Regions from separate parts of the Clostridium pabulibutyricum genome, predicted to be linked through region 1. Evidence: predicted binding sites of a transcription regulator. Region 1 holds the regulator's gene; the other holds the start of a gene.
The links. The regulator LexA, encoded in region 1, represses DNA repair genes until DNA is damaged. The targets are predictions, from matches to a motif close to CNAACANNTGTTNG.

Region 1 (10,483 bases):
TCAATACGCCAGGTTCCAGTGATACTTGGAAAACCTGATGTCAAAAACTTCTTTGAGGCCATACTTGACGATATAAAAAACATGGGGTCCGGAGAAACATATTCTGTAAAATACAACCTGATTGCAACCAAAGCCTGCAAAGCTGCCATAAAGGCACATGACAGCCTGTCACGTTTGGAGATGGAGAACCTTGTTGAAGATCTTAGATACATAGATGATCCATTCAACTGTCCCCACGGAAGACCTACAATAATAAAATTCACGGTTACAGATCTCGAGAAAAAATTCAAAAGAATACAATAGACATTTTGGAGGGTAAATTTAAAATGATTGACCTGTTTGTACTTGCCGGTCCTACTGCAGTAGGCAAAACCAATATATCAATAAAACTTGCAGAAAAACTGCATGGAGAGATAGTTTCAGCAGATTCCATGCAGATATACAAACATATGGATATAGGTTCTGCAAAGATAACAACTGAAGAAATGAAAGGCATACCTCATCATATGATTGACATAGTTGAGCCTCATGAGAAATTCAATGTATCCAAATACAAATTTTTGGCAAAAAACTGCATTGAAAAAATAGACTGTAGAAAAAATCTTCCCATGATGGTTGGTGGAACGGGTCTTTATATAAATTCCATAATATTCAATTACGATTTTACAGATGCAACTACCGATAAAGATTATAGAAAGTATCTTGAAGATCTTGCTGAAAAAAATGGGAAAGATTATGTGCACAAGCTCCTCATTGACATAGATGAAGAATCCTACCAAAAACTCTATCCAAATGATCTTAAAAGAGTTATACGTGCACTGGAAGTTTATAAGTTAACAGGAAAAACAATAAGTGAATATAACAGGGAAAATGATATATTCAATATACCATACAATATTTATTATTTTGTACTCACCATGGACAGAAAAACTTTATACGACAGGATAAACAAAAGGGTAGATATTATGATGGATTCCGGCCTTGTAGATGAAGTAGCTCATCTCCGTGACATTGGATACAACTCCAGTATGCAGTCAATGAAGGGAATAGGGTACAAAGAGATACTAAGTTACCTTGAAGGTGAGTATGCCTTCTCTGAGGCAGTTGAAAAAATTAAAAAGGGCAGCCGCAACTATGCTAAACGACAGCTTACTTGGTTTAGAAAAGACAAAAGGGCAAATTGGGTGAATAAAGATGATTTTGAAAATGAAGATATGATTGTTGACTATATTATAAAGAAATTTTATTCTATGAAGAACTTGTTTAAAAGTTAAATACTGGTATAATATAATTAGTATTCTTGTTTTTACATGAAGTTTTAAAAAGCTACGGAGGGTGAAAATTTATGAGCAAACCAATAAATAATCTGCAGGATATATTTTTAAATGGCGCAAGAAAAAACAGAACTATGGTTACCATCCACTTGACAAATGGGTTCCAGATAAAAGGGACTGTAAAAGGATTTGATAATTTTACTGTAATACTTGATTCTGACGGTAAGCAGATGATGGTTTACAAACATGCCATTTCAACTATTACACCTTTAAAACAAATTCTATTCAGCAATACACAAGAAGGTGAATCTTAAAAAAGAACAGGCGATTGCCTATTCTTTTTTAATGTGCTAACATAATATAAGTGACATATTAGGAGGTATTAGTTTTGCTGGATATAACTAGACAACATCTAAAAAAATATTATAACATAGATGACAGGGTAATTGAAATTTATGAAAAAGCATTGAAAGATGTCGAGGAACAATTCAAGTATTACAATGAAATAAGGGAATACAACCAGCTAAAGGTCTTAGATGCAATGCAGAAAGAAAAAATAAGCGAATCTCATTTTACAAATTCATCAGGATATGGATATGACGATATTGGAAGGGATTCTTTAGATAAAGTTTATGCTAGAATATTCCATTGTGAAAGTGCAATTGTAAGGCCTCATTTTGTAAATGGAACTCACGCACTTGGATGTGCCCTTTTTGGGAATCTAAGACCTCGTGATACACTGCTTTCAGTTTGTGGAAAACCTTATGACACGCTTCACGGAATAATAGGTATAGACGGAAAACGTAACATAGGCTCCTTGAAAGAATACGGAGTAAACTACAAACAAGTCGATCTGAAAAAAGATGGCAGTGTGGATTTTGATGAAATAGGCAAATGCCTTAGGGAAGACACTTCAATAAAACTTGTACATATACAGAGGTCAACTGGTTATGGATGGAGAAGGTCACTTCTTATATCTGAAATAAAAGAAATAATAGCCTTTGTTAAAAATATAAATAAAAATGTAATATGTCTTGTAGACAACTGTTACGGTGAATTTATAGATACCATGGAACCAACTGATGTAGGTGCAGATATTGCAGCGGGTTCTCTGATAAAAAACATAGGCGGTGGAATAGCTCCTGCAGGCGGATATATAGTCGGCAAACAGGAATATATTGACCAAGCCTCATACAGATTAACAGTTCCCGGAATAGGAGGGGAGTGTGGTTCAACATTCGGAGTCATGAGACAGATGTATCAAGGTCTATTTCTAGCACCGCATGTTGCAATGGAAGCACTTAAAGGGGCACTACTATGTTCAAGAATAATGGAACTTACTGGATTTTCAGTACTTCCTGCATATACCGACAAGAGAAGTGATATAATTCAGTCTATAAAATTCAATGATAAAAACAAACTTATAAACTTCTGCAAAGGCATACAGAAAGGATCACCTGTAGATTCCTTTGTAGAATGTGAACCATGGGATATGCCTGGCTATAAAGATAAAGTAATAATGGCGGCTGGTGCATTTGTACAGGGATCTTCTATAGAGCTTTCGGCAGATGCTCCCATAAGAGAGCCTTATATTGCATATCTGCAAGGCGGACTTACATTTGACCACGCCAAAATAGGAATACTTATAGCACTGTCAAATGTATTGAATGAAAAATAATATGTTTATTTATAAATAAGCTCTATATATACCTGCAAGTTTTCCGATAATGGTGCAGTTTTGTACTATTATCGGTTTCATTGTCCTATTTTCAGGTTGAAGCCTTACATAACCATCTTCTTTAAAAAATCTTTTCAGCGTAGCCTCGTTTTCAATAAGGGCACCAACTATCTCACCATTTTCGGCAGAGTTTGATTTCTCCATTATTGCAAAATCTCCATCAAGTATGCCTGCATCTATCATACTGTCTCCATGAATTCTAAGCATAAATAGCTGTTTTTTGTTTTTTATATAATCAATCGGAATCGGGAATGTATCCTCTATGTTTTCTACTGCAAGTATAGGTGTACCAGCAGCTATAGTACCTATTATAGGGACATTTATCATTTCTTTTTTAGGGGAATTTTCCATAATTTCTATTGTTCTAGGTTTGGTTGAATCACGTTTAATAAGACCCTTGCTTTCAAGATTCTCAAGATGCATATGTACTGTTGAAGTCGACTTTAATCCAACAGCTGCACATATTTCCCTTACAGAAGGAGGGTAGCCCTTGGCCTCTACATATGATTTTATAAAATTATATATTTCAAGACGTCTGTTTTCTCTTTTCTCTGACATAAAAACACTCCTAAAACCTTATTAATTTGAATTATATCACATATACATCTTTAAATCAAACTTGTGTTCTATTATTGACATAATGCAAAACTATGTTTTATACTAGTCAGTATACTATATATTTTCAGGAGGTATTAATGAGCAAAAAATACTGTATATTTGATGAAAACAAAACTTGTGATGAATGTAGGAAATGCGACATGTGTGATCTGGATCCGGAAAAAGAATGCAACAATTGTGGAAAATGTATGGAAATGGAAGGGTATGACATGCGCGCCGTAAAGATAGATGAAATAATTGAAGATGATATTGAAGATACGGAAAGCTTCCAAGATGAAGATGATACCCAGTGTGTAGAAAACGATACTCATTATCAATTGGATGCTGAAAATTGTTCTGGCGGAGAAGATGTATTCGATTCTGCAGAAATTAAATACATAGACGATGTAGACGGACTCAGTGAACTTCTTAAAGATAAGGATGTCTTCACCAAATTAATGCACGAAGAATATCCCGGCCTAATCAAAATAAACAAAGAAAAAAATTCTTGATAAATAAAAAAGGAGCAGTAAACAGCATGAGTATACTACTCCTTTTTTATTTATTTAATATGTAAGATTTAAATCATCCAGCATCTTAAAATCACGATTGACTTTTTGGCCACTAGTGGTAAGATAATCTCCTATAAGCATACCGTTTATTCCTGAAATAAATCCCAAAGGCTGGAGAGTTCCCAGATTTTTTTCTCTTCCTCCCGCAAATCGTATATTCTTATCAGGAAGTATAAATCTAATTATGGCAAAAGTCCTTATTATCTCAATAGGAGACAGTGGAGGCATGTTTTCGAATTTTGTTCCTTTAACAGGATTTAAAATATTTATAGGTACAGCATCAACATCCAACTCCTTTAATAAAAAACTATGTTCGATCCGTTGCTTCATGGTTTCACCCATTCCTATGATCATCCCGGAGCAAACTTCCATGCCAGCTTCTTTCGCACAGCGTATTGTATCTATTCTTTCATCATATCCGTGAGTTGATACAACTTTATCAAAAAAGCTTCGTGCAGTTTCTAAGTTATGATTGTATCTTTCAACTCCAGCATCTGCAAGCTGCTTTGCCGCATCCATAGTAAGAGTTCCGAGACACGCACACAGTTTTAAATTTGTTGCTTTGCCAATACGTTTAAATGCGTTCAATATTATCTTGAAGTTCTTTTCTTGTCCAGTATATCCAAGTCCACTCGTACAAATATCACAGTGCTTTGCACCAGACTTTTCTCTTTTTATAGCAGTAGCTACAATTTCATCTTCGTCTATAAGAGGGTAGCACTTCACATTTGTATTATGATGGGACGACTGAGCGCAAAATGCGCAGTCTTCTCCGCAGTTTCCCGATTTAGCATTTATAACAGAACAAAGATCCACGTTGTTTCCAGTAAACTTTTCTCTTATTTTATTTGCAAAACTGCATATTAGGAATACATCACTTTCGCTTGATTTTGAAAGTAGTTCACATTCTTCTTCTGTAACAGAACCTCCAGAAATAACTTTCTCCCCAATTCTTAATATTTCATTCCATAAACTTTCCATATATAATCTCCTTAAATGATATTGTTAACTTTAAAATATAATTTAGTTAACAATATCATTATATCAAGATGTAGTAAATACATCAAGATAAGTTTTATAATCACTTTTAAAAGTCATCTTCATCGCTTAAAGGATTCAAGTTGACAGCTTTTCTAAGTTCTTCATCATCCACGTGGGTATATATTTGAGTTGTAGATACACTTTCATGGCCCAATATCTTCTGCAAGCTCCTTATATCAACCTTTCCATACTTATACATAAGTGTAGCTGCAGTATGTCGCAATTTATGAGGAGTATATTTTTTATCATCAAGACCTGCCTTTTTAAGATATTTTTTTAGTATAAGTTCTACAGATCTTTTATTTATTCTAGTATAATTTTTGCTTATGAAGAGGGCATCTTTATCTATTATTTTGCCGTAAGTTTCATTTCTAACATTTATATATCTTTCAACGGATTTGATGCAGGCTCTGTTTAAATAGATCGTTCTTTCTTTATTTCCTTTTCCTATTACAGTCAAAGTATCATTCTTTATATTCGACATGTTTATTCCGCATAATTCTGAAAGCCTCATGCCACAATTTAAAAACAATGTTATCATGCAGTAATCCCTTTCTTTGAACTTTCCATCTATTGCTTTCAAAAGTCTGCGGCTTTCATCGAGAGTCAAATATACAGGATTCCTTTTATCTATTTTAGGGGACTCAAGTTCAACAGCCGGATTTTCAGTAATGATTTTTGCTTTTCCATAAAGATATTTAAAAAAAGATTTTATAGAAGCAACTTTTCTTGCTCTGGCATAACTTCCATTTTCTCTGTAATTTTCAGTGAAAGATATGAAAGCAAACAATTCTCCAAGAGTTATACTTTTTAAAAAATCATTGCTTATATCTTTTATAATTATATCTTTAAAATCGCATTCCTCAGGGACCAAACCTTTATATAATTTCAAAAACCTAAAAAACATAATAAGATCAATTTTATAACCATCTATAGTATTTTTTGATTTGCCGCGTATAGTACCAAGGTAGTTCAAAAAATCATTTAAACACCTTGGAAGTGTTGAATCGTATAGGTTTGTTAATTTGTACTTCATGTAGCTCCACCCTTTTCTCTTTTAAGTTAACTTCGCTAAATTGATATTTAGCGAATATAGTATTCTACAAATGCATCACAAAATCCTTCTTTTATCCTTCTATTATACTAGATTATTTAAGTTTTAAAAAATATTTATTTCAAGTAAATGTAGAATTACATGCTCCAATAGATTTTAAAAATTTTATTTTTAAATAATTTAAGGTATGAGGCGTATAATTTTCTAATGTTTAGGTAAAATATAGTAATATATAGACTTGATACAAAAGGAGGTATTCTGCCATCCTAAATGTGTTGGCAGCAATTTATATGATAATTGGCATACCGAATGGATTACTGTACTTTAAATACAAAATGTTCTTAAATACTTTTTTTAAAGGACTTGGTGCAAGTGTAATAACTTCTCCTTCTACAAATACAGAAATACTTGATCTTGGAATAAAATATTGTGTTGACGAAGCATGCCTTCCAATAAAAATATTTCATGGCCATGCAGCTTACATAAGAAACAAATGTGATATTATGCTCATTCCAAGAATAATGCAAATTGAAAAAAATGAATTTATATGTCCCAAATTCTGCGGACTACCTGAAATGATAAAAAACAATATTCCCAACATGCCCCCTATTATTTCAGAACCAATTTATGCTTTCTCAAAAAAGAGTTTCAGATCATGGATAAATCGTACAGGACGTCTTTTTACAAAAAATATTTTTAAAATAAATCATGCATACGATGCAGCCATTGATTTTCAAAATCAATATGAACCAAAAACAAGGAACAATTCTTTCCCCATAAATATTGCATTAGTAGGTCATCCCTACAACATATATGATAATTTTGCAAACATGAATGTAATAAAAAAGCTCCAAAAGCTTGGAATTGGAGTGATAACTGAAGAATATATAAAAAAATCCATTATAAACAAGCAATCTTCCTCCTTGTTTAAAAAACCATTTTGGACTTTTGAAAGAAATTCATATGGATTTTCAACTTACATGGCAGAGCAAAAAAACATTGACGGAATAGTATATGTTTCTTCATTTGCCTGCGGAATAGACTCAATTGTAATAGAACTCATAAAGGATCAACTTGATAGCTTTCCTATATTAGTTCTTAAAATCGATGAACAAACTGGAGAAGCTGGTTTCAATACAAGGCTTGAAGCCTTCTCTGACATGCTCAAAAGAAGGTGTGTATAATGAAAATTACGTTTCCCAATCTCGGGAACACAGTGTTTGCTGTAAAAGCCGTATTTGACGGTCTAGGAATAGATTATGTGCTCCCCCCTCCTACAACAAAAAATTCACTTGAAAAAGGCTGTCTTTATTCCCCTGAAGAAATATGTCTGCCTTTCAAAATAATGATTGGAGGATATATTGAAAGCATTAAAAAAGGAGCTGATACAATACTTTTACTTGGAAGTTCCGGTCCATGCAGATTTGGTGAATACTGTGAACTTCAAATGAGAGTTCTCAGAAAACTTGGATATAATTTAAAATTCATAGTTATAGATTCCCCAAAAGAAATAGGTAAAAATGAATTTATCAATAGATTATCTGAAATAAACAATGAAATTAAGACAACTAATCTTGAAAAGTTAAAGGTACTTTCCTGTGGGTTAAAAATAGTAAATCTTATGGATTCAATAGAAAAAAAAGCAAAATTTCTCTCTGGATACGAATTGAAAAAAGGTGATTGTAAATCAATTCTGAAAGGCTGCAGAAAAGAAGCTATAAAAGCGTCTTCGCCTTACAAGATGCTTGAAATTTTAAAATACTATAAATTCCAAATAAACAAAGTGCATGTTGATATGAAAAGAAATCCTATTAAAATTGCAATAATCGGTGAAATATATACTATAATTGAACCTTTTGCAAATCTATTTATAGAAGATAAACTTTTGGATTACGGTGTATCGGTAACAAGAAAACTCACTCCAAGCTGGTGGGTTAAAAACACCCTACTCTCCCCTTTAAAGATAAATTCACCCTTTATAAGAATTAACTCAAAAAAATACCTTCCATATTATATAGGAGGCCACGCAAGAGAATGTGTAGGTGAGGCTATGATTGCCAAAAAAAATGGCTGTGACGGAGCAATTCAAATATTTCCTATGGGCTGCATGCCCGAAATCGTCTCAAAATCAATACTCCCCTCAATTTCAAAAAACGAGGACTTTCCTATTTTAAGTCTTGTTGTAGATGAGCTCACAGGCGAAGATGGATATGTAACTCGAATAGAGGCTTTTCTGGATTTACTTGAAAGGAGAAAAACAAAATGTATTATATAGGAATTGATGTAGGTTCTGTAAGCACCGACATAGTAATTGTAGATGAAAAAATAAACATAGTTGAATCAATATATCTTAGGACCAAAGGCAGACCAATATCTGCAATTCAGGAAGGTTTCAAACTGCTTTGCAACAAATACGATGATTCAATTATATCAGGAGTCGGAACCACCGGAAGTGGAAGAAAAATAGCTTCCTCAATAATTGGAGCCGATATAGTGAAAAATGAAATAACCGCCCATGCCGTAGCGGCTTTAAACGTGAGTAAAGATGTACGTACAATAATAGAAATTGGAGGCCAGGATTCAAAAATAATAACTTTAAACAACGGAATTGTATCTGACTTTGCAATGAACACAGTTTGTGCTGCTGGAACAGGATCTTTCCTTGACAGACAGGCAGAAAGGCTTGATATACCTATTGAAAATTTCGGGGCGTATGCTCTTGAATCAAACACCCCTGTGAGAATAGCTGGAAGATGTGCGGTATTTGCTGAATCGGATATGATACACAAACAGCAGCTTGGTTATAAAAGCAGCGATATTATAAGAGGATTATGTGATGCTCTGGTCAGGAATTACCTGAGCAATGTAGCAAAAGGTAAGGAAATCAAGGAAAAAGTTTTCTTTCAAGGTGGAGTAGCCGCAAATATAGGTATGAAATCATCTTTTGAAAATGCTCTTGGATTAAACATAACAGTTCCTAAAAATTATAAAGTTATGGGTGCTGTTGGATCTGCAATACTTGCCAAAGAATATATAGAGAAAGAAAATGCACAAACCAAATTTAAAGGATTCAAGCTTGCAAATACAACATTTGTATCAAAAAGCTTCAATTGTAATGGTTGTGCAAATAAATGTGAAATAGTAAAAATTTTAGGTAGCAATAAAATAATAGGATTTTTCGGAGATAGATGCGGCAAATGGCATAGTTCAGACGATATATCTGCATAATTACAAGCATGCGCTTGACAGAATATAGCAAAGTAATATATAATTATTAAATATACAGTGTGTATTTTTAATAAAAATTATATATTACTTGTATTTGTATAAAATCATTAAAGGATGTGATCCATTGAAAAAAAAGCACCATAGTTTTTTAGCAACACTAGCAAAATTCTTACTTATGTTTATAGGAACAACTTTAGCTGCTGTAGGACTTGAGCTTTTTCTGATTCCAAACAATATAATAGACGGAGGCGTCACTGGAATATCGATAATGTTAAGTTACATTACATCACTGCCTCTTGGTCTATTTATCTTTATAATCAATATACCATTTTTAATAATAGGTTATAGACATATCGGTAAAACTTTCACTATTAACACTCTATTTTCTGTAATTTCATTATCTATTATGGTATCTGCTCTTAAAAACATACCTGCATTTACAAACGATACTCTGCTTGCATCAATATTTGGAGGAATCTTGCTTGGAATAGGCGTGGGACTTGTAATACGAAGCGGCGGCTCGACAGACGGCACCGAAATAGTTGCAATAATTTTGGACAAGCGCACAGGATTTTCTGTAGGTGAAGTAGTCATGTTCATAAATATATTCATACTAAGCAGTGCCGGTCTTATATTTGGATGGGATAGAGCAATGTACTCCCTAGTTACCTATTTCATTGCCTTCAAGTTAATTGATATAACTGTTGAAGGTCTCGATGAATCAAAATCTGTCGTAATAATAACAGATAAACATGAGGAAATAACGGACGCCCTACTTGCAAGACTTGGAAGAGGTGTAACTCTACTTGAAGGTAAAGGTGCATATTCAAATATACCTACAAAAGTGATATTTGTAATAATATCTCGTCTTGAAATAGCGAAACTTAAAGACATAGTAAACGGATTTGACGAACAGGCACTTATAAGCATAAGCAATGTAGATACTTACGGTAAGAGTTTTAAGAAAAAAGCAATCCAT
Region 2 (10,483 bases), on a different contig from region 1:
GAGTAAAAATAGATATAGAGGAAGATGGAAAGATATTTGTAATGTCAGATGACAGTGAGGCAAACAATAAGGCCTTAAAAATAATAGACGATCTTACTCATGATGTAAAAGTTGGAGAAATATATCTCGGAAAAGTTACAAAGACTACAAATTTTGGCGCCTTTGTAGAAATACTTCCTGGAAAAGAAGGATTGGTTCATATATCCAAACTTGATTTTAAGAGAGTAAATAAAGTCGAAGATGTGGTATCTGTTGGAGACGAAATACTTGTAAAAGTAGTTGAGATAGATAACCAGGGAAGAGTAAACCTTTCGAGGAAAGATGCAATAAAAGATTCACAGAAAAAAGAATCAAAGGAAGAAGAAAAATAGAAGGGCTTATGTGCCTTTTTATTTTTACCCTATATTAAAGATTAAGTATACATAGTTATAGCATAAAAAGTACATAATATAAAAATAATATTGTTTGGCAAGATTATTCAAGTGATTTTGAAAGGGTGAAATCCATGTATAATGTATTTAAACTGCATAATGGATTGAAGATAGTTTTGGAAAATATAGATTATGTAAATTCTGTAAGTGCAGGCTTGTGGGTAAAAAATGGTTCTAGAAATGAGAATGCTTCCCAAAACGGAATATCACATTTTATAGAGCATATGTTTTTCAAGGGAACAGAGAAGAGAAGTGCCTTTAATATAGCTGAATGTATAGAGGATGTTGGAGGACAGATAAATGCGTTTACAGGAAAAGAAGCTACGTGTTTTTATGTAAAAGTTCTCGATTCACATATTGATCTGGCACTTGACGTAATATCGGATATGAAGTTTCACAGCAAATTTGAGACTGAAGACATAGAGAAAGAGAAGGCTGTTGTAATTGAAGAAATAAATATGAGTGAAGATTCTCCGGAAGATGTACTGTCTGATCTTCATAGCAGAGCTATGTGGGGGGGAAATTCAATTTCATATCCAATACTCGGCAGCAAGGAGAATGTAAATTCTTTTACGAGGGAACAGATCACCGATTATATAAAATATCACTATACTCCTGAAAACTCCGTCATATCGATATGTGGAAAGTTTGATGTCGATGAAGTGAAGTATCTACTCGACAAGTATTTTGGGACCTGGGAAAATCCGTCGGCAGAGGACTTCGAATATTCGAAGCCCGAGTTTAAAAAAAACTGTCTATTTAGAGAGAAAAACATAGAACAGGTCCATCTAGCACTTGGTATGTGTGGCATAAAAAATGGAGACGATGATTTGTATACTTTGCTGCTTCTTAGCAATGTGCTCGGTGGAGGAGCGTCTTCTATACTTTTTCAGAAGATAAGGGAAGAAAAATCATTGTGTTATTCAATATATACATATATATCTTCTTTTGACAATATAGGAGCAGTTACAATATATACAGGTTTAAATTCAGATTATGTGTGTGATGCAATTACCATAATAAAACATGAGGTGGATAAATTCATAAAGGATGGTATTGATTCAGAAAAGCTTGCAAAATTGAAGGAACAGTTGAAAGCAAATTATATATTGGGAATGGAAAATACAACAAGTAGGATGTTCAACAATGGAAAATCAATGCTTTTCTTAAACAAAGTAAGCACAGCACAGGAAATAATGGATAAAATAGATGACATAGACAATAAAAGAATAAGACTGGTAATGGAGAAAACTTTGAAATTGGGAATTCAAAGTGCTGCATTTGTTGGAAAAAATGTAGATATTGATACTGCTGAAAATATTATTCAGAAAGACATATATCCTTTTGCTGAAGCTCCAAATTTAAATATATAGTAATAACTATGTATAAAAGTTCATAATAATTTATTAAGAAATATATTATGAACTTTTGGGGTGGTGTGATTTTGGAGCAACATATGAAATTGTACAGCGATATGGAAAGATATGAGATTATAAATGTAAATGATGGAGAAAGATTTGGTTTTCTCGGAAATAATGATATAATAATCGATGAAAATGGTAATTTCAAGATACTTCTTTTAACAACTTCGAAATCAAAATTTGGTATTTTTGGTAAAAATGAATTTATTGAAGTTCCGTGGGATTGCGTGAAAAAAATAGGCTCTAAAACTATAATAATAGATGCAGAAGAAAAAAAGTTGAAAAAGACCCATTAACAACTCTTCATTTTAGTAATAAAATGATATAGATAAACATTATTTTTAAACAATATTCCTAAAATGAGGAACAAAGTGGAGGACAGATATGAAGATATTAGTACAAAAATTTGGAGGCACTTCTGTTTCAACTCACGAAAGAAGGCAAAATGCTGTAGGCAAGATACTTGATGCAAAGAAAAACGGATATTCTCCAGTAGTTGTTGTATCTGCAATGGGGAGAAAAGGTCAGCCGTATGCTACAGATACTCTTCTTTCACTTTTGAGCAGCCAGTTCAAGTCAAAAAATAAGTTTGCTTCTGATTTGATAATGAGCTGTGGAGAAGTTATAAGTACCGTGGTTATGTCAGATGAAATCTCAAAGTGTGGATTTAAAGCCTTCCCATTTATGGGTGGACAGGCATCTGTAATTACAGATGACAACTACGGCGATGCTTCTGTCTTGAATGTTGATGGAAAAAACTTGATTGATGTTATGAAACAAGATGGAATTCCTGTAGTTGCAGGATTTCAGGGAATGACAAAGAAAGGTTTTATAACAACATTGGGAAGAGGAGGAAGTGATGTTACTGCAGTGCTTCTTGGAAATGCGCTTGCTGCAGAAAGAGTTGAAATATATACGGATGTAGATGGAATAATGACTGCTGATCCGAGGATAGTCAAGGATGCCTCTCTTATTAAAAATATAAGTTACAACGAAGTGTTTCAGCTTGCGGATCAAGGTGCAAAAGTAATACATCCGAGAGCTGTGAAACTTGCTATGGAGAGCTCTATTCCGCTTGTCATAAAAAATACAATGAATGACGTGAAGGGGACGGTTATAAGCAATTACATGGCGGAAGAAAGACAGAAGCCTGTAAGTGGAATAACATCCATGAAAAACAGAATCCAAATTACTTTAAAATATAATAAAAATGCCACAAATGAAAATTATGACAGTGTTTTTGATGAACTGGCAGATAAAATGATAAGTATAGATCTTATAAATGTATTTCCAAAAGAGAAAATTTTTACTATAGGTGAAGATGATGCTGAAAATTTCAAAATAGTTATGGAAAATCTTGGCCTTGAATATTCTGTGATTCATGATTGCACTAAAATCGCAGTTATAGGAAACGGAATGCGAGGCATACCTGGAGTAATGGCAAAGATATTGAAAATACTCTCAAAGGAAAATATACAGGTTCTTCAAACGGCAGATTCACATACTACAATATGGTGCCTTGTAGATGGAAAAATGCAGGAAAAAGCAATAAATGCACTTCATAGGGGATTCAATCTGAATTGTAAATGAATATTTATTTCCTTACTGCGCAATATATAGTATATATAATTTAGCAGGGAGGAAATATTATGGCGGATAAAATTCAACAAATGGGAATGAATGCTAATAAACTTGAAGATGAAAGAAAGAGAGAAAATATAAGGGAGCTCGGGAGAGAAAATCTGTCGGAGGCTGGAGATGAGATTCAAATACTGCCAATAATAGGTCAGATTGAAGGGCATGAGGTGCTTCCACCCCAGACAAAAACTACAAAGTATGAACATGTGATACCGGAGCTTGTTTCAATTGAGAGAAATCCAAATACTAAAGGGGTACTTGTTGTTTTGAATACCGTAGGCGGAGATGTTGAAGCCGGACTTGCCATAGCGGAAATGATAAGCAGTTTGAGCAAGGTTACAGTGTCTCTTGTAGTAGGAGGAGGCCATTCAATAGGGGTGCCTCTTGCCACCAGCTCGGATTATTCATTTATCTCTCCTTCTGCAACCATGATAGTTCATCCCGTTAGAATGAATGGAATGATAATAGGAGTGCATCAGACCTTTGAATATTTTAATAAAATACAGGATCGTGTAAATGATTTTATAGTAAGAACATCGAAAATTTCCAGTTCAAAGCTGAGCGGGCTTATGTCAAAAACTGATGAACTTTTGAATGATGTTGGCACCATGCTTATAGGAAAAGAAGCAGTGGATGTGGGAATAATAGATGAAGTCGGTGGAATAAGCCAGGCACTTCTAAAACTTCATGAGCTTATGAAAGAGCAAAGATAGAGCCATAGGGACAGCTACTCCTATGGTGTTTGTATTTAATACGCAAAAGGAAATGAACATGCTGTGTAGAATATATTAACTATGGGAGACAGCTGAAGAGGTGATTATATGGCGAGAAAAAAGAGAAGAGGACACAATGAAAACAATGATATGAAAGGGATAATACTTATTACCATAGGAATTTTAATGATAGTTAGTGTATTTTCGCCTTCAACATCAGGTGTAGTTGGCAGAGGTGTAAAAAAACTGCTTATTGGGATCATGGGACTTGGTGCTTTTGTATTTCCTGTACTTATAATATTTGTAGGAGGATGTTTTCTGGCGTCAAAAAACAGGATTAGTTTTGGAAGAAAATTTTATGGAATATTTTTATTTATTTTAACCACACTTCTTTTTATCCAAATGATAATTATGTCTGACTATTATCCAGCAGATAGTATATTTGAAAGTATAGGCAGGCTTTATAACAGAGAAGGGATAATACATGGTGGAGTAATAAGTCTCATTATTGACATACCGCTTTTTAACCTGTTTGGAGATACAGGATGTTATATTATATTTCTTGCAGCGTATTGTATATCCTTTATGCTTATTACAAAATTCAGTGTTTATAGTTTGTTGCAGGGAATAAGAACTTCGATTTTTTCTAAGGATAAAATGATTGATGATACTGTAGTGCAGCAGAATGACGAGAAAAAAGTAACTGACAGCAACGAAAGAGAAGGCTTTGTGAAAGGTCTAAACAACAGGATAAAAATATTAAATTTTATGAAGTCAAAGGAAAGTCAAATTGCAGATGACTGTAAAGAAGAGATAATGGGGACAAAAGAAGAGTCATTTAATCATCCAATTGACATAGAAATAGCATCAGACAAGATTCCGGACAAGTCTATAAATGATGAGTTGAACAAGAACATGGTTGAAAGTGAAGGATTAGATACTGTATACAACTATCCGGATACAGGTCTCTTAAATGTTAATAAACAACTTAACATGAATAAGGCAGACGACAAGAGGGGACTTATAAAGAGTGCAAATAAACTCGAGGAGACATTAAACAGTTTTGGCGTGGATGCCAAAGTGATGCAGGTAAGCAAGGGACCGTCAGTTACAAGATTTGAAGTGCAGCCGAGTCCCGGAGTGAAAGTAAGTAAAATAGTAAATCTATCAGATGATATTGCATTGGGACTTGCAGCTGCAGGAGTGAGAATAGAAGCACCTATACCTGGAAAATCGGTTATAGGTATAGAAGTTCCAAACAAAGTACTTACTCCCGTATATTTGAGAGAAGTTATAGAGTCAAAGGAATTTAAAAATTCCAAGTCAAATTTGTGTTTTTGTCTTGGAAAGGACATAGGGGGTAATTGCATAGTTTCCGATCTTACAAAAATGCCCCATCTTTTGATTGCAGGGGCTACAGGATCAGGAAAGAGCGTATGTATAAACACCATGATTATAAGCCTTTTGTATAAATATTCTCCGGATCAGGTAAAGCTGCTTATGATAGATCCTAAAGTAGTTGAACTAAGCGTGTACAATGGAATACCACATCTTCTGATACCAGTTGTTACTGCCCCTAAAAAGGCTGCAGGAGCACTTAACTGGGCTGTACAGGAGATGGACAGAAGATATAAACTTTTTGCAGATAATGGAGTTAGAAATATAGAGGGATACAACGAACTTGTAAAAAAAGGAAATAATGAATCAGAGCTCCCATTTGTCGTAATGATAATTGACGAACTTGCAGATCTTATGATGGTATGCCCAAATGAGATTGAAGATTATATAGGCCGCCTTGCACAGATGGCTAGAGCCGCAGGAATGCATCTTGTAATAGCAACGCAGAGACCATCTGTAGATGTAATTACTGGAGTTATAAAGGCAAACATACCTTCCAGAATATCATTTGCAGTGTCAAGTCAGATAGATTCGAGAACAATACTCGATTCAAGTGGCGCGGAAAAGCTTCTTGGAAAAGGAGACATGCTTTTTTATCCTGTAGGAGAGTCAAAGCCTGTTAGAATACAGGGAGCCTTTATAGCAGAAAAAGAAGTTGAAAATGTTGTGAAATTTATAAAAGATAATCAGGGTGAGCCACAGTACGAGGATAGAATAATGGAAGAAATAGATACAAATACAGAAGTTAAGGATGATGATTGTGACGAGCTTCTTCATGAAGCAATACGAATAGTAATAGATGCGGGACAGGCATCTGCCTCGCTTGTTCAGAGAAGACTGAGGGTCGGATATAATAGGGCGGCAAGAATAATAGAACAAATGGAGGAAAGAGGAATAATATCTGGAAGAGATGGCACAAAACCAAGGCAGATTCTTGTAGATAAAGATGAATATAAAGATAAGTCCTGAATTGTGTATTTTATCTTGTAAAAAATATAAAGTAGATTTAAAATAACATATGTGTTTATAATTTAAAATTAAGGCCTTATTTGGGAGGAAAAAATTGTATAGATTAAAAGTTGGACTTATAAGCCTCGGTTGTGACAAGAATAAAATAGATTCAGAAATCATTTTGAACAAATTAAAGGTTGAATATGATATTACGCTGGATATGCGGGAAGCTGAAATAATCATTGTAAATACTTGTGGATTTATAGAATCTGCCAAACAAGAATCTATAGATACGATACTTGAGATGTCAAAGTACAAGGAAAAGTTTAAATGTAGGATATTGATTGTGACCGGATGTTTAAGCCAGCGTTACGGGAAAAAACTTGTTGATCTCATGCCGGAGGTTGATATAATGCTTGGTGTAAATGACTATGACAAATTAAATTCCAGCATAGAGAATTATATTGAAGGCAGAGAGCGGATATACAAGTTTACAGGGTATAAAAATTCAGTGAATGACGGCGACAGAATGCCTGTGGGAGCCTGTAGCACAGCTTATGTTAGAATTGCGGAAGGATGTGATAACTTTTGCACCTATTGTATAATTCCTAAAATAAGAGGTAAATATAGAAGCAGGGATATGGAATCAATACTTGAAGAATGCAGAAATTTATCACGACTTGGCACAAGGGAAATAATACTTATAGCACAGGATGTAACCAGGTATGGAATTGATATTTATGGAAAAAAGGTACTTCATGAACTTATACGCAAGATATCTAAAATAGATGGTATAAAGTGGATAAGACTATTGTATTGTTATCCGGAAGAAATAACTGAAAATCTGATTGATGAGATAGCAAGAAATGATAAAGTCTGTAATTATATAGATATACCGCTGCAGCATATAAGCGATAAAATTTTGAAGGCCATGGGAAGAAAAGGAACAAAATCTCAAATAATAGACAATATTGAAAAGTTGAGGTCCAGGGTTCCGGGGATTACGATAAGAACGACGCTTATAGTTGGCTTTCCGGGAGAAGATGAAGAAAGTTTTCAGGAACTGAAAGACTTTGTAGCCGGTATGAAGTTTGAAAAGCTCGGGGTGTTCAAATATTCCAGAGAGGAAGGAACTCCGGCGTATAGTATGAAGTGGCAGGTAAGTGAAAGCTTAAAGCAAGAGCGCGAAGAAGATATAATGCTTCTTCAACAGAACATATCTAGAAAAATAAACAGAAGTAAAGTTGGAAAAACATATGATGTAATAATAGATGGAATAAAAGATGAATTTTACTTTGGAAGAAGCTGTGAAATGTCACCTGAGATAGATGGGTGTATATTTGTAAAAAGAGAAAGTGGAAGAGAAATCAAAGATGGTACTATATTAAAAGTAAAGATAACGGATAGTTTAGAATATGATTTGGTAGGAGTTGTATGTGATGAATTTAGCGAATAAACTTACAATTATTAGGATAATACTTGTCCCTGTTTTTTTGGTGTTTATGGCAGTAGAAGGGATACAGTATTTCAAGATTATTGCGATTGTGGTATTTATTATAGCTTCTATAACCGATAAACTTGACGGATACATAGCAAGGAGCAGAAATCAAATAACACGATTTGGAAAGCTCATGGATCCTCTTGCAGATAAACTTCTTGTAACAGCAGCACTTGTATCCCTTGTAGAATATCACATAATACCTGCATGGGTGTCAATGATTATAATAGCAAGGGAGTTTGCAGTTACGGGACTTAGAACAGTTGCAGCGGCAGAGGGAATAGTAATAGCTGCAAGCCCATGGGGAAAGGCAAAAACTTTTACACAGATAATTGCAATTGTAATTGCGCTTTTAAATCTCAACAGTAAAGATGTTTCAATCGATTTTTTAGGAAAAATTACATGGAATTTCAGCAGCTTTTTTAATGTACTCACACTTGTTACAATGGGAATTGCAATAGTTATAACCATAATATCCGGTGTAGATTATTTTGTTAAAAATAAAGAGGTTATGAGACCAGACAAATAAGAGTTTAAAGTAGAGTTTTAATTCATCTGCCAAAAGTCAAGGTTTGTGGATTAGAACTCTAAAATTATGTCCATAATTAAAATACAGCTTTGATAATTTAAATAAAAGTATAATAACTGTTGACTACAAGTTTGCTATGGTATATAATTAACAGGAACATACGTTCGAGTATGAAAGGATGTGAAATTTTTGGCAAGTTTAAATAGTGAAAAATTAAAAGCCATAGAGTCCGCAATGGGACAAATAGAAAAACAGTTTGGTAAAGGTTCTATAATGAAGCTTGGGGAGCACAGCACGCTTGACATTGATTCTGTGCCAACAGGATGCCTTGATCTTGATATAGCACTTGGCATAGGTGGTGTTCCAAGAGGAAGAGTAGTTGAGATATTCGGACCTGAATCTTCAGGAAAAACTACGGTTGCACTGCACATTGTAGCAGAAGCCCAAAAATGCGGAGGAGCAGCAGCATTTATAGATGCGGAACACGCACTTGATCCGGCTTATGCTAAAAATCTTGGAGTTGATATTGAAAATTTGATAGTTTCTCAGCCGGATACTGGAGAGCAGGCGCTTGAAATAGTTGAAGCACTTGTAAGGTCAAATGCTATAGATGTGATTGTAATTGATTCTGTTGCAGCTCTTGTTCCAAAGGCTGAAATAGAAGGTGATATGGGAGATTCCCATGTTGGACTTCAAGCAAGATTGATGTCTCAGGCACTTAGAAAGCTTACTGCATCGATAAACAAGTCAAGGTGCGTGACTGTATTTATAAATCAGCTTAGGGAAAAAGTAGGAATTATGTTTGGAAATCCTGAGACGACTCCGGGAGGAAGAGCTCTTAAGTTTTATTCGTCAGTGAGAATGGATGTAAGGAGAACTGATTCTATTAAACAAGGAGACAGTATAGTTGGAAACAGAACAAAGGTAAAGGTTATAAAAAACAAAGTTGCACCTCCTTTCAAACAGGCTGAATTTGATATAATGTACAATCAGGGTATATCACAGGAAGGAAATGTGCTTGATGTAGGAGTTCGTGAAGAATTCATACAAAAAAGCGGATCCTGGTTTTCATATGGAGAGGTAAGGCTTGGTCAGGGAAGAGAAAATGCAAAACAGTTTTTCAAAGAAAATCCTGATATAAGGTATGAAGTAGAGAATAAAATACGAAAAAAATATAATCTCCCTCTTGCAAAATTTGAAAAGAAGGACGTTGCCGAGAAGAGTGTAGGTGAAAATGGGACTGTGAAAGAGGAAAAGCAGAATAACAAATAGCTGCTCAATATTTTGCAGGCTGAAATTTACTGTATTATATTAACTTGACAATGATGAAAATATAATATAAAATTAAGACAAATTCTGGTTTATCATGTATTTAGAAATCGCCAATTGAATAATATGACACCTTTTCTATGCTTGTATACAATTAACCTATTATATAGATGCATAAAATGTAGAGCAAAGGAGGTGTTCATGTGAATTCTGTATTGATATATGAAATTATTGCTGGTTTAATAATAGCAGTTATAATATTAGTCGAGTTTTTTGTAACAAAGAAAAAAGCTTCTGATATAAAAGAAAAGGCTCTCGAGGAGTCTAATAATTTGAAAGATAAATCTAAAAAAGAAGCTGAATCCCTGAAAAAGGAATCTATACTTGAGGCAAAAGATGAAGTTCATAGATTAAGAAATGATTTTGAAAAAGAATCTAGAGATAGAAGGAATGAAGCTCAGAGACTTGAAAGAAGACTCATCCAAAGAGAAGAACTTCTGGACAGAAAAAACGATGCTCTTGAGAAGAGAGAAAGCAATTTGGATAAAAAACAGCAGAGTATTCAAAATATGCAGTCTAGTGTTGAAGAACTTTACAAGAAGCAGAATGAAGAACTTCAAAGATTATCTGGACTT

Region 2: the regulator LexA is predicted to act here: its motif matches at 8,733-8,746, upstream of recA (recombinase RecA).

The regions. Positions count from the first base shown of each region.
Region 1 is NZ_JBZAYZ010000014.1:29,253-39,735, reverse strand. Features, by position in the region: gene mutL (DNA mismatch repair endonuclease MutL) at 1-303, shown strand, start outside; gene miaA (tRNA (adenosine(37)-N6)-dimethylallyltransferase MiaA) at 327-1,274, shown strand; gene hfq (RNA chaperone Hfq) at 1,346-1,588, shown strand; gene AC4CVH_RS13425 (methionine gamma-lyase family protein) at 1,663-2,952, shown strand; gene lexA (transcriptional repressor LexA) at 2,962-3,570, opposite strand; gene AC4CVH_RS13415 (hypothetical protein) at 3,708-4,121, shown strand; gene bioB (biotin synthase BioB) at 4,176-5,162, opposite strand; gene AC4CVH_RS13405 (tyrosine recombinase XerC) at 5,269-6,258, opposite strand; gene AC4CVH_RS13400 (acyl-CoA dehydratase activase-related protein) at 6,567-7,460, shown strand; partial or broken gene AC4CVH_RS13395 (acyl-CoA dehydratase activase-related protein) at 7,460-8,558, shown strand; gene AC4CVH_RS13390 (acyl-CoA dehydratase activase) at 8,539-9,504, shown strand; gene AC4CVH_RS13385 (YitT family protein) at 9,629-10,483, shown strand, end outside.
Region 2 is NZ_JBZAYZ010000001.1:569,749-580,231, forward strand. Features, by position in the region: gene AC4CVH_RS02905 (polyribonucleotide nucleotidyltransferase) at 1-371, shown strand, start outside; gene AC4CVH_RS02910 (M16 family metallopeptidase) at 506-1,804, shown strand; gene AC4CVH_RS02915 (YlmC/YmxH family sporulation protein) at 1,876-2,148, shown strand; gene dapG (aspartate kinase) at 2,237-3,442, shown strand; gene AC4CVH_RS02925 (ClpP family protease) at 3,502-4,203, shown strand; gene AC4CVH_RS02930 (FtsK/SpoIIIE family DNA translocase) at 4,312-6,570, shown strand; gene rimO (30S ribosomal protein S12 methylthiotransferase RimO) at 6,665-8,008, shown strand; gene pgsA (CDP-diacylglycerol--glycerol-3-phosphate 3-phosphatidyltransferase) at 7,992-8,579, shown strand; gene recA (recombinase RecA) at 8,769-9,851, shown strand; gene rny (ribonuclease Y) at 10,052-10,483, shown strand, end outside.